Regions from separate parts of the Paenarthrobacter sp. TYUT067 genome, predicted to be linked through region 3. Evidence: predicted binding sites of a transcription regulator. Region 3 holds the regulator's gene; each other region holds the start of a gene.
The links. Region 3 encodes Rex, which represses fermentation and respiration genes when NADH is low (regulators of the CRP and FNR family bind a similar motif). Its sites were predicted from a motif close to CTTGTGAANNNNTTCACAAG; they were not measured.
Positions count from the first base shown of each region.

Region 1 (4,160 bases), on a different contig from region 3:
TGCGCGCTCTCGCCGATCACGTCCACCAGGGCGGCGAGCATCGGCCGGCCCAGCCGGGACAAGGGTTCCTGGCGCGAATACGCCGAGCTGAGTTCGAAGGCGCTGATGCCTAGCCCGTAGCGCTGCTCTTCATGCAGGTGAAGGACGAACCCGTTCGCCTCCATGACGCCGAGCAAGTGGTACACGCTGGATCGCGGCAGGCCGAGCGCGGTGGCAATGTTCGACGCCGCCATGGGACCGCGGCGCGAAGCCAACAGTTTCAAAATCCTCAGCGTATTTTCGGCCGCCGGGACTTTGGACGTGGCTTTGCCTGGTGCGGTTGGCGTGGTTGTCATGGTTCCTCGCTGCTCGGGCTGCTTGCGGGATTAGTCCGGTGTATGCAGGTACCGCTGTCCGGTATCCCGTACTCAAGCGTGCACCCTCGGAGAGTCAATCACCAGCGCGAATGCATTGATCGGTGTCTGGGATGCCGGACTCCCTTAGCGAGCCCGAACCTCTACCCCTAGGCAACGCGGCCCTTACGCGGAAGCGGCACCCTTACGCCGAAGCAGGAACGTGATGGCCCCGGCCGCAGCCAAGACCAGCGCCACGATCAGCCCGATGGTCCAGCCGCTCATCCCGGCAGACGAAGCGGCCAACGGGGTGGCTGCCTCCTGCGATTGCGAATCAACCGACGCGGCATCATTGTCAGCCGACGCGGCCGGCGGCACTGAAATGCTGGGCATGGCCGACGGAGTTGCCGCAGGTGTTGCCGCCGCTTCGGCTGGCGTACCGGTTTCGGCGAGCCCGACGGCGGGAGCATAGTCGCGCGGCCAAGGAACGACGATCGGGGCTACTCCAGTTCCGGAGTGTTGCGAAACGTCGACCTGGCCGGCTGCAGCCTGCCCGGCCTGTCCACCAGCAGCGGCCGCGGCAGCTTCCGCCTGACGGGCAGCTTCAGCTTGACGAGCCGCTTCCGCTTCCGCGGCTTTGGCAGCGTCAGCCGCCTTACCGGCGTCGACGGTTGCAGTGTCTGCCAAACCGGCAAGCTCGGCGATCATGGCGTCGATGGAGGCAACGTGGGCAGTGGTTGCCGCGTCTCGATTCGCAGCCGCGGCCTGGCCTGTGGTCATGAAGGCCTTGAGATCTGCGCGGCTGCCGTCAAGAGCAACGCTCGCTGCCGCACGAACCTCCGGCGTCGAATCCAACGCATAACTGGTCTGGATGCGATTATCCAGATTCCGGGCTTGATCAAAACCGTATTCCAGGAAGTAGCGGACGTCTGCGTGGCTGACTGACTCGAGCGCTTTCTTGGCGGCCTTCTCCACATATTCGCCTCCGACTGCCAGAAGCTGGTAAGAGCGTTGTCGATCCGCGGTGAATGCCGACGGCTTAATGGCGTCCAGCTCTATAGCTGCTGCGTGGCCTTCAAGGATGAAAGCTTTTACGGAAGTATCTCCACCCGACAGCGCCGTTTCCGCGGCTTCCCGAACCTTGGGTGTCCCCACCAAGGCAAGATCCAAGGCGGCCTGACGGGCTTCGCTGATCAGCGCGTCAGGGTCGGCTCCGGGGGCATCCAGCTTGGTAAGGAGCTCCGGAATTTCACGGGCCGCCTTTGCAAAGGCGGCCTTCGCCGGCTCCTGCGATGCCATTTGAGTTTCGTCCGCGATCCGTCTCGGTGTGGCCTGCGATGAGAGGAGGTCCCTGTCTGTCGCGAGCCGCGATGAGTCTGCCGCCCTTGCCGCAGAGGCGGTGCTCCGGGCTTGTTCGACAGCGGTCTTCGCACGGTCCGCGACCGCAGCGGTGCCGTTGGGGTTCGAAGCAATGTCTGATCTGACCTTTTGAAGGAGAGCGGCAACAGCCGTCGACTCAGCGTCCCGGTCGGCTGCAACGAGCTGCCCGTAGCGAAGGAAATCAGCAACGATTTCCCTGTCGTCCGTCATGACCGCTGCCTTGGCCGCAGCGCGGACACCCACAAAAGGAGAATCAAAGAGCTGGAACGCAGCCTGGCGGTCGTCTATCTCGGCGGCTTCCAGCCAGCCCCCGAGAACGAACTCCTCTATTGCTTGGTCGCCTTTGTCCAAACTGTCGGAGGCCTGCGTTCGGATTACGCCGTTCAGAGTTAGAAACCTGTAGGCAGTGATATCAAGGTCAAGCTGCCACGCTCCGGCCCAACCTGTCGAGAGAAAAGCATCGATGGCCGCCGGGTCGTTTAATGCCAGGATCTTTTGCGCAGATGAGCGAACATGCGCACTCCCCCGCGTCGTGAGCTCGGTGACCAGCTGCTTGCGATCCGCGGCGAGCGTGACATCCTGTCCGGCGTCGAGGAATGCATTAAGCGCATCTGCGCCACCCACCAGCGCGGTCGCAGCAGCGGCACGGGTTGCGGGGCCACCTGTCTTCCACAGCTCAACAACGCCAGCGGTATCAGTAGCCCGCTCGACGAACGGAACGGGGGCCTGCGCGGCGTGGGGCACCTCGAATTCGGGAATGTCATAGGCCTGGGCTGGCGCAGCGAAAAGCAGAGAAGCCCCAGCTACAACGGCCATCAGGGCAGCAGAAACACGGCGCCGGGTAGCGCGGAATGAAGAAAACAAGGGTCCCCCAAATAACGGATGCGGCGGCAGCACGGAATTCAATGGGGGCGACGCGGATGCGAGGGATGCCTGACCGGTGACGAGCTGTCCGCGGTCATCATATCCGACTGGGAACTATGACTTTTACCACTGTGAATGTCGTTGCCGAAAGTCGACACCACTGACTGTCTGCGATCAAAGACACCAAAGCCCCGTGAGTCCCATCACAAGTCGCCCAAAAGTGATCTGCTGGATAGCGATCCCCTCCCAAAGACGAGAAGGTTTTACTATGCAACAAACCAAGCTGGCTGTGGAGAGCTCTGTCCTCCACGCCGCGGGTACGGCGCTCAGCCGAGGCCTCAACGTCCGTCACGTTCGCTTCATGGCGCTCGGATCCGCGATCGGCACCGGCCTTTTCTACGGTTCCGCCTCCGCCATCCAAAAAGCCGGGCCGGCCGTCCTGCTGGCCTACATCATCGGCGGCGCGGCCGTGTTCATGGTGATGCGAGCACTGGGCGAGATGGCCGTCCGACACCCCGTATCCGGGTCCTTCGGCCAATACGCGTCCAAGTACCTGGGACCGTTCGCAGGTTTTGTGACCGGGTGGACTTACGTGTTCGAGATGGCCATTGTGGCCATCGCCGACGTCACGGCCTTCAGTATCTATATGGGTTTCTGGTTCCCACAGGTGGACAGATGGATTTGGGTACTCGCAATCATCCTGTTCCTGGGCGCCATGAACCTGCTCAGCGTGAAGGTGTTTGGCGAGCTCGAGTTCTGGTTCTCGCTGATCAAGGTGGCGGCGATTATCGCCATGATCGTCGGCGGTGCAGCGATCGTCGTGTTCGGCTTCCAAACGGGCGACGGCGGCGGCGTGGCACCGGGACTCGGGAACCTCGTGAATCACGGCGGGTTGTTCCCGAACGGTTTTGAAGGGCTCCTGGCCGCATTCGCCGTCGTGATGTTTGCCTTTGGCGGGATCGAGACGATCGGTATCACGGCTGGCGAGGCCACGAACCCCAAGAAGGTCATCCCGCAAGCAGTTAATACAGTGCCCGTCCGCGTTTTGTTGTTCTACGTACTGACGTTGGGCGTGCTGATGAGCATCTTCCCGTGGAACGAAATCGGCAGCAGCGGTAGTCCATTCGTGCAGATCTTTGATGGCTTAGGGATCCCGGCCGCACCGCACATCCTCAACGCCGTGGTCATTACCGCCGCGCTCTCGGCGATCAACAGCGACATCTTCGGGGCCGGACGTATCCTCTTCGGACTTGCCCAGCAGGGTCACGCACCCAAGAGTTTCAGCAAGATCTCCCGGCATGGCGTCCCTTGGATGACCGTGTTGATGATGGGCGGCATCCTGCTGGTGGGCGTCGTGTTGAACGCCGTGATTCCGGAGGACGTGTTCGTGCTCATTGCCTCGATCGCTACCTTTGCCACCGTGTGGGTTTGGGTGATGATCCTGGCTTCGCACGTTGCCATGAAACGGGAGATCAAGCGCAAGGGCTTGCCGGCGTCGGAATTCGGTTCGCCTTTGTGGCCTGTCGCTTCCATTCTCACCATGGCGTTCATGGCCATGGTGATCGTGATCCTGGGCGTCTTCGA
Region 1 is NZ_JAMOIT010000017.1:26,960-31,119, reverse strand. Features, by position in the region: gene MOD31_RS15600 (IclR family transcriptional regulator) at 1-335, opposite strand, end outside; gene MOD31_RS15595 (ALF repeat-containing protein) at 519-2,528, opposite strand; gene MOD31_RS15590 (amino acid permease) at 2,845-4,160, shown strand, end outside.
Region 1: the regulator Rex is predicted to act here: its motif matches at 2,767-2,786, upstream of MOD31_RS15595 (ALF repeat-containing protein).

Region 2 (4,160 bases), on a different contig from region 3:
GCACCGGCAGAACAATTGAAGTTGCTTGAACTGCAGGGACTGGATGCCAAGCTCAGGTCGCTTGCGGGCCGCCGGAAGGTTCTGGAAACGGATCCACGCATCACTGACCTCACGGATGCGCTGAGCGTGGCCAACGGCGAGCTCGGCTCGGCCAAGGTTGCCGTTCACGACGCCGAAGCCGAACTTCGCCGCGCGGAAGCCGATGTGGAACAGGTAGCCACCCGTATCCAACGCGACGAGACCCGGCTGAACAGCGGCACCGGGCTGTCCAAGGATCTTGTGGCGCTGCAGAGTGACATTGCCTCCCTCAACAAGCGTCGCTCGGACCTTGAGGACGTTGAACTCGAAATCCTGGAGCGCCTGGATACTTTGCGCGAGCGGCAGGCAGCCCAGCAGTCGATCGTTGACGACATTCAGGGTTCCTTTGGCAGCATCCGGGCTGAACTGGATGAAGCCATTGCCGAGATCGCCGCCGAGGAAACAGTGGTTCGGGGGCAGCGCGCCGCCTTCGCCGAATCCTTGGACGCGGGCATTCTCGCCATCTACGAGAAGACCATTGCCAAACGTGGAGTCGGGGCAGCACGGCTGTTCCACGGAAAGTCCGAAGGCTCCGGCATGATGCTCAGCCCTGGCGACCTCGCCGAAGTCAAAGCCGCCGCTGAGGACGATATTGTCTTTTGCCCGGATTCAGGTGTCATCCTGGTCCGTTCGGCGGAGTGGAACTGACGCAGCCCAACATCAGTTGGACGCTCAGGTGGTGAGGATGATGTTGAGCGCGTGCGGCTTGCGGGCCGTGCCTTCAACGAGTTCAGCAGTCCAGATCTCCCGGGCAGCCTTCAAGAGCTGATCCGGGGTTGCCGGGGCCTTACCGCGCCGGGTCAGCAGGTGGCGGGCCAGTTCGCCCCGGGTGTGTTTGGCGAAGTGACTGACAACCGTGCGCTTGCCGTTCGCTTCGTTGAAAACGTTGATGTTGACTGTTTGCGTCGCCGGGGGAGCCCAGGCAGCAGCGTAGGTACTGGAGCGGCAGTCCACCAACAGTTCGCCGTCGGCGCGTGAGGCGAGGGCAGCGTTAAGCTGCGGCTTCCAGTACGTGGCGAGGCGGCCGACGTCGGGCAGTGCCGTTCCCATGGACAGGCGATAGGCAGGCACGTGGTCGCCGAAGCCTATGGCGCCCCACAGGGCGGAAACCACCAGGACGGATTCGTTCGCCTTGCGGCGCTGCGTTGGCGTCATGCTGTTGTAGCCCAAGGCGTCGTAGAGGACTCCGGAATAGACCTGATGTGCGGGAGCGGCTGGTTCGGCATGCAGCCGGGTATTGCGTTCGACGTCGTCCCGCAACGAGGCGCCGACCCCCAGCAGCGCCAGTGCATCCTCGTGCGCGCTCACCGTACCCAGTGCTTCGAGTACTTTTGCACGGTAGGGGTTCAGTTCGGGGAAGCTGAGCGATTCCCAGTTAATGGCGGGACCGTTGGCAGCGGGGGTCTTGCCTTCGGAAGGCGGCAGCAGAATCAGCACCAGTCGATATTACCGGGGACTTTGGTAGGCCCCAACGCCGGTAGACTGGACGGCGGATGGGTCGACCAGGCGGTCGCGCGTCACGGAAGTGGCTCGAGGAACGTCCGGGCTCCGAAGAGCAGGGTGGTGGGTAACGCCCACTCGGGGTAACCCGCAGGCCAGTGCCACAGAGAACAGACCGCCTGCGCGCTGTGATGTTTTGCATCGCGGGGCAGCAGGTAAGGGTGAAACGGTGGTGTAAGAGACCACCAGCTCCCTGGGTGACCGGGGAGGCTAGGTAAACCCCACCCGGAGCAAGGCCAGACAGGACACGCTTGAGGGCTGCTCGCCCGAGTGTCCGGGTAGGCTGCTGGAGGGCGTCGGCAACGGCGTTCGTAGATGGATGGCCGCCACTCCCTTGCCGGTAACGGCAGGGGATGACAGAACCCGGCGTATCGGTCGACCCATCCATTTATGACTCCCGGATTTGTGCCGTGTGAGTGATTTCACGCCCCGGGGCGGCCTGCAGCCCTTCCTTCCGCCCTAGAATGGTTACTGAACGTAGATGTTCTGCCGCCGGGACTGCGTTCGCAGCCGGCGGATTTTCTTTGCTCTCGTTCAAGGCGCTGTGGGTGGACCGAAGCCCGCTGGCGCATGTGCCGCAGGACTACTCCGGGCGGCCGCTGCCATCTACATACGAGGACGTATGTGGTTGACCCAAGGAAGGTAGTTCTGTGAGCCAGACGTCAGATTCTTGTCTTGATAAGTGGATGGGCCGGGAGGCTCTCGCCGAGGCCATGATTCCGGTAATCGGCCGGTTGTACCGGGAAAATAATGTGGTCACGAGCATCCACGGCCGGAGCCTGATCAACAAGTCCACCATGAACATCCTCAAGGCCCACCGTTTTGCGCGCCGGATGAGCAACCACGAGCTGCTGCTAGAAGAGACTGCGCCGCTGCTGAACGCGTTGTCTGAGTTGGAGCTCGGCGCAGCCGCCATTGACATTGCACGCTTGACTGAGAAGTTCCGGGCCGAAGGCAATGGTGCCTCCCTGGATGAATACCTGCGCTCCGAGCTCGCGGAGATCGTGGGAAAGCGTGGCGCTGACGACCGCACCAGCACCGACGTCGTTCTCTACGGCTTTGGCCGTATCGGCCGTCTCCTGGCCCGCATCCTCATTGAAAAGGCCGGTGGCGGACACGGCCTGCGGCTCCGCGCCATCGTTGTTCGCAAGGGCGCTGAGAACGATCTTGTGAAGCGTGCCAGCCTGCTGCGCCGCGACTCCGTTCACGGTTCCTTCGAGGGCACCATCCGCGTGGACGAGGAAGCCAACACCATCACCGCCAACGGTGTGCAGGTCCAGGTCATTTACTCGGACAACCCCGCCACTGTGGACTACACCGCATATGGCATCAAGGATGCCTTGGTGGTGGACAACACCGGCCGTTGGCGCGACGCCGATGGCCTCTCCCAGCACCTGCAGAGCAAGGGCGTTGCCCGCGTCCTGTTGACGGCACCAGGCAAGGGCGACCTCAAGAACATCGTCCACGGCATCAACCACAAGGACATCTCCGATGACGACAAGATCGTCACCGCGGCGTCCTGCACCACCAACGCCATTACGCCGGTGCTGAAGGCCATCAACGACAAGTTCGGCATCATTCACGGCCACGTGGAAACGGTTCACTCGTTCACCAACGACCAAAACCTGATCGACAACTTCCACAAGGGTGACCGCCGCGGCCGTTCGGCAGCACTGAACATGGTCATCACGGAGACCGGTGCCGCCAAGGCTGTAGCCAAGGCGCTCCCGGAACTTCAGGGCAAACTCACGGGAAATGCCATCCGCGTGCCCACCCCGGACGTCTCCATGGCCATCCTGAACCTCAACCTTGAGAACGGCACCACGCGCGATGAAGTCAACGACTTCCTCCGCGAAATGTCCCTGCACTCGGATCTTCGCAAGCAGATCGACTACATTGACTCTCCCGATGTGGTGTCCACTGACTTCGTTGGCTCGCGTCGCGCCGGCATTGTTGATGGCCTCGCAACGATTTCCAACGACAAGAACCTGGTTCTTTACGTCTGGTACGACAACGAGTTCGGCTACTCCTGCCAGGTTGTGCGTGTCATGGAAGAAATGGCCGGTGTGAACCCGCCGTCGTTCCCCGCGCGTGACGTGATTGCTCCCATCGCAGTACTTGAAGGGGCAGGAGCCTAGGCGCTCCGAAGTATTCGCGGGTTTCCCGGCTGAGTCACTGGTATCAGCCGGGAAACCTGATCAAAATGGGTTCATGGAAAACGAATCAACGTTGGAACATGAGACCACGCTTGAACACGCCTTGGACGTAGCCAAGGCCAACCACAAACAAGCGCAGAAGCTTCTGGACCAGGCGGTGGCGGGAAACGCCGCAGGTGATGTGCCGGACGAACGTGTAGAACAACTACGAGGACTCCTCGCCCTGGCAACCGAGGACCTGCAACGCGTGACACGGGAGCAATAGACCCGGTCACGCGACACCTCACTGCAGTGTGACTTCTCCTACACACTGTGGATATCGACTCTGATGTCGGGGCTTTGTCCTACGCTCGAAGGACGTCGCCAGTCCCACTGAACGGAGTCTCTTGAGTACCACTTGGTCTGCCTACAAACGCGCCCGGCGGA
Region 2 is NZ_JAMOIT010000020.1:18,271-22,430, forward strand. Features, by position in the region: gene MOD31_RS17190 (zinc ribbon domain-containing protein) at 1-726, shown strand, start outside; gene MOD31_RS17195 (peroxide stress protein YaaA) at 751-1,515, opposite strand; RNA gene rnpB (RNase P RNA component class A) at 1,573-1,965, shown strand; gene MOD31_RS17205 (glyceraldehyde-3-phosphate dehydrogenase) at 2,229-3,716, shown strand; gene MOD31_RS17210 (hypothetical protein) at 3,790-3,999, shown strand; gene MOD31_RS17215 (HNH endonuclease family protein) at 4,121-4,160, shown strand, end outside.
Region 2: the regulator Rex is predicted to act here: its motif matches at 1,988-2,007, upstream of MOD31_RS17205 (glyceraldehyde-3-phosphate dehydrogenase).

Region 3 (4,160 bases):
TTTGAAATGCCCACTGACGGACCGCGAAACTTCAACGACGTCATGCCCCAGGGCGGCTTCTCGGGAATGTTCAAAACCCAGGGCCTGCCAACGGAGCTGAAGGTCTCCTACTTCATCTGGGTGATCTCCGGACTCCTGGGATTGTTGTTTGGCCTCATCGCCTTCTTCGCGGTGATCGCCGCCTTCGCGTTCGCTCCAGGATTCGCTGCCATCGCACTGATCCTCCTTCTGCTCACCCTGGCCGTCTCTGCCGCCCAGGTGGTCCTGGCCATGAAGATGAAGGAAGGCAAAGAGTGGGCACGCCTCGCCCTGACCATCCTGGCCGGCATCTCCCTCCTGCTGGCAATCTTCGGTGCAGCGAGTGGCGGCGGCTCAGGGATGGGCCTGGGTGGCAACTGGTTCGGCTTCCTGGTCAGCGCCGTAGCCGTGGTACTGATGTGGCTACCTAATTCACAGCTGTGGTTCAAGGCGGTCAAGGGCCACGCCTGACACGTACCCAGCTGCCGCCGTCGGGCGTTTTCGACGCAAATGCAGGCTGAAGGCCGCGGTTGAATCCCCAGGGATCCCGCGGCCTTCATCATGAAGGCGTAAGCCCACATGATGATTTTTCCCGTCAGCTTGAAATACCTGCGTGTGATCGTCTGCAGCGCAAGGACCTGGAGGTACGGTGGTAGCAGAACCACGCTGGGGGCAGGGTCGTTTTGCTGATCCCGGCGGCCGCACCAGCAGTCGAACAAGCAAAGGAATGCCATGAGCAACCCTCCGTACCCACCGTCAAACCCGGGCGACACTAACCAGCCCGGCACAAACGGCTCCCAGCCCCCGGCGCCGCAGTACGACCAGCAGTCCCCCGCCGCGCCGCAGTACGGCCAGCAGTCCCCCGCCGCGCCGCAGTATGGCCAGCCAGCCGCGCCGCAGTATGGTCAGCAGTCCCCCGCCGCACCGCAATACGGTCAGCAGGGCTCCCCGTATGGTCAGCCTCCCGCAGCTCCGCAGTACGGCCAGGACACCAACTGGCCAAGCCAGCAGCCCGGACCCACCACCGTCCCGCAGATGGTCAATTACGCCTTCTGGATGATCATCGCCGCCGGAGTTCTATCCGCCATCAGCTCGATTATTCTGGCCACCACCGGTGCGGATGCCTTCATCAATGCCATGAACCAGCAGGCGGCCCAGCAGGGTACCGATTTGCCTGAAGGGTCCATGGAAGGCATGCGTGGCGTCATTGGCGTCAGTGCCATCGTGGGTGCCTTTATTTCCCTGGGCCTCTACGCACTGGTTGCCTTCCCTGTCCGGAAGGGCAAGAACTGGGCAAGGATCCTGGGCACGGTCTTCGCTGCCATTTCTGTTCTGGGCCTCACCAGCTTGTTCCAGTTCGGTGCCACCTACGGCGTCCTGCAGCTCATTGTGATCCTGCTGGGTGTTGCCGCGATCGTTCTGCTGTACCTGCCGGCGTCGGCGCCGTACTTCCGCAAGGCACAGCCTTTCGGCAACCCGTACCAGAATCCGTACGGGCGCTAAACACCCACGCTTCCGAGCAGTACACGCGGGCGCGGACCCGGCGAAGGCTAAACAGCCTGGCCCGGTGTCTGCGCCCGCTGTGCGTGGTAGGCAAGGATCTGTAGCTCGGTTGCCATGTCCACCTTGCGGAGGTTGACGTGCGGCGGGACCTGCAGCAGTACCGGGGCGAAGCTGAGGATGCTCCGGATGCCTGCGGCAATGACGCGGTCGCACACGGCTTGGGCCACCGTGGCAGGCAGGGCCAGCACCACCATGTTGGTGTGGGTCCGTTCCAGGACCCGTTCCAGCTCGGCTGAGTCACTGACCCGCAACCAACCCACTTCATTGCCGATCACCATGGGGTCAGCGTCGAAAATGGCTACGACGTCGAAGCCTCGGGACTCGAAGCCGCCGTACCGGGCGAGGGCTTTGCCGAGGTTGCCGGCGCCCACAATCGCCACCTTCCAGTCGTGGGTCAGCCCCAAGGCTGCTGCTATGTGGCGGCTCAGGTTCTGGACTTCGTAACCTACGCCGCGGGTCCCGTAGGAACCAACGTAGGAAAGGTCTTTGCGGAGCGTGGATGAGCTAACGCCCGAGGCTTCCGCCAGTGCTTCAGAGGAAACCCGTTCAACGCCTTCGGCCAGAAGAGAGTTGAGCGCACGCAAATAGAGGGTCATCCGGGCCACGGCCGCGGGCGGGATCTGCTTGGCGGCAGGCTCATTGTCTCCGGTTGTGGCTTCCGGGGACGGTTCCAGCGCAGTCACGGTATTCTCCATTGCGTCGCTTTGTTGTTCCACTCTATGACCCTCGGGCGGACTCAACAAAAGCCATTACCTGCGGGTAACCCCACCCTCAGCCCTCCAGGACTTTCTTCAAGGTCCGGGTAAGTCGCTGCTCGTCGATCTTCCAGAAATCGCGCTGGATACCGTCCACCAGCACCACCGGGATCTCCTCTGCGAACCGCTCCTGCAGTTGGGGGTCGCCGTCAATCTTCTGCTCGGTCCACTGAACGCCAAGACTTTTTGTGACACGCTCGACGGCGGCACGAGCCTCCGTGCAGAGGTGGCAGTCAGCTTTGGTGAGGAGAACGACGTCGGGAATAGCCATGTCTCAAAGGTACCGGCCCCACGCTCTCTCACATCCCACCCCCTTCCGGCCGTCCCTCTCTCACATCCCATGCCCGTCCCGCCAACGCTCTCTCACATCCCATGCCCGTCCGGCCAACGCTCTCTCACATCCCATGCCGTGGGTGACGCCACCGTGCGTCCTCAACACTGGCCCCGGTGATTGACTAGACTCAAAGCATGCCCGAGGAGAAGAACGCCGCCGTGGTCGCAGATGCCTTGGTGCAGCAGGACGCCGTACAGAGGGACGCGACCAAAAAGGACATGGCGCGGAAGTACGCTGGCGAGGCCGCTTTTTTCGATGTCGACAATACGTTGATGAAAGGTGCCAGCCTCTTCCACGTGGCTCGCAAAATGTATGAGCGCAAAGCGTTCACTCTTTCGCAGGCCGCCGGATTCGCCTGGAAGCAATTCAAGTTCGTCATGCGCGGCGAGAACATGGAAGATGTCCATTCGGTGCGTGACTCCGCGCTGACACTTGCTGCGGGCATTACGGTCGAGGACATCAAGGCCTTGGGCGAAGAGGTTTACGACGAAATGATCGAGTCGCGGATCTGGCCCGGAACCAAGGCGCTGGCCGACCAACACCTCCGGGTGGGCCGTAAAGTGTGGCTCGTGACTGCCACGCCCATCGAAGTGGCCACAGTCATCTCCACCCGGCTCGGTCTGACCGGCGCCCTGGGCACCGTGGGCGAGGTGGACGACGGCGTGTACACGGGGAAGCTTGTAGGCGACATCCTGCACGGACCTGCCAAGGCGATCGCTGTCCAAATCGTTGCAGATCGCGAAGGGCTGGACCTGGACCATTGCTGGGCTTACAGCGACTCCGCCAATGACATTCCCTTGCTCACCATGGTGGGACATCCAGTGGTCATCAACCCGGATGCAAAGCTGCGCCGGCATGCGCGTGAAAACAATTGGCCCGTTTACGATTTCCGTTCCGGACGCCGCGCCGCAACATTCGGCCTCAAAGCCGCGACCGTCGGCGGAGCCGTCTACGGTCTATGGCGCGGATTCGCGAAATTCCGCGGCCCCCACGTCTAACGCTCTCTCACATCACGCGCGCCTAAACCCAACGCTCTCTCACATCACGCGCGCCTAAACCCAACGCTCTCTCACATCACGCGCGCCTAAACCCAACGCTCTCTCACATCACGCGCGGGCCTCACACAGCCTGTGGATAACTTCCGGTGCCTTCAACGTATCTGGGCAAGAATGCCGGTATGAAGAACTTCACGCCGATTCCTCCGCAACTGACGGTTGCACCCTTCACTCTCGACGAGGCCGAGGTTGCGGGCCTCAAGCGATCGCACCTAAGGAACCGAACCAAGATTGATGGCGTTAGCCGAGGTGTTTATCGACCTTCCGACTGGAATTTCGACCTGTCAGCGGCTGCAAGAGCGCTCTCAGCTGCAACTCCTGGCGCTTGGATTTCACATGTAACGGCCGCGAGGCTACATGGATCCTGTCTTCCGCCTTGGTTGTCGGACTCCAACGAATTGCATCTCAGCAAGCCGAGGCATCTCCCTTCAGTTC
Region 3 is NZ_JAMOIT010000004.1:161,841-166,000, forward strand. Features, by position in the region: gene MOD31_RS05050 (hypothetical protein) at 1-489, shown strand, start outside; gene MOD31_RS05055 (hypothetical protein) at 751-1,521, shown strand; gene MOD31_RS05060 (redox-sensing transcriptional repressor Rex) at 1,569-2,276, opposite strand; gene MOD31_RS05065 (glutaredoxin family protein) at 2,353-2,607, opposite strand; gene MOD31_RS05070 (HAD family phosphatase) at 2,805-3,668, shown strand; gene MOD31_RS05075 (DUF559 domain-containing protein) at 3,848-4,160, shown strand, end outside.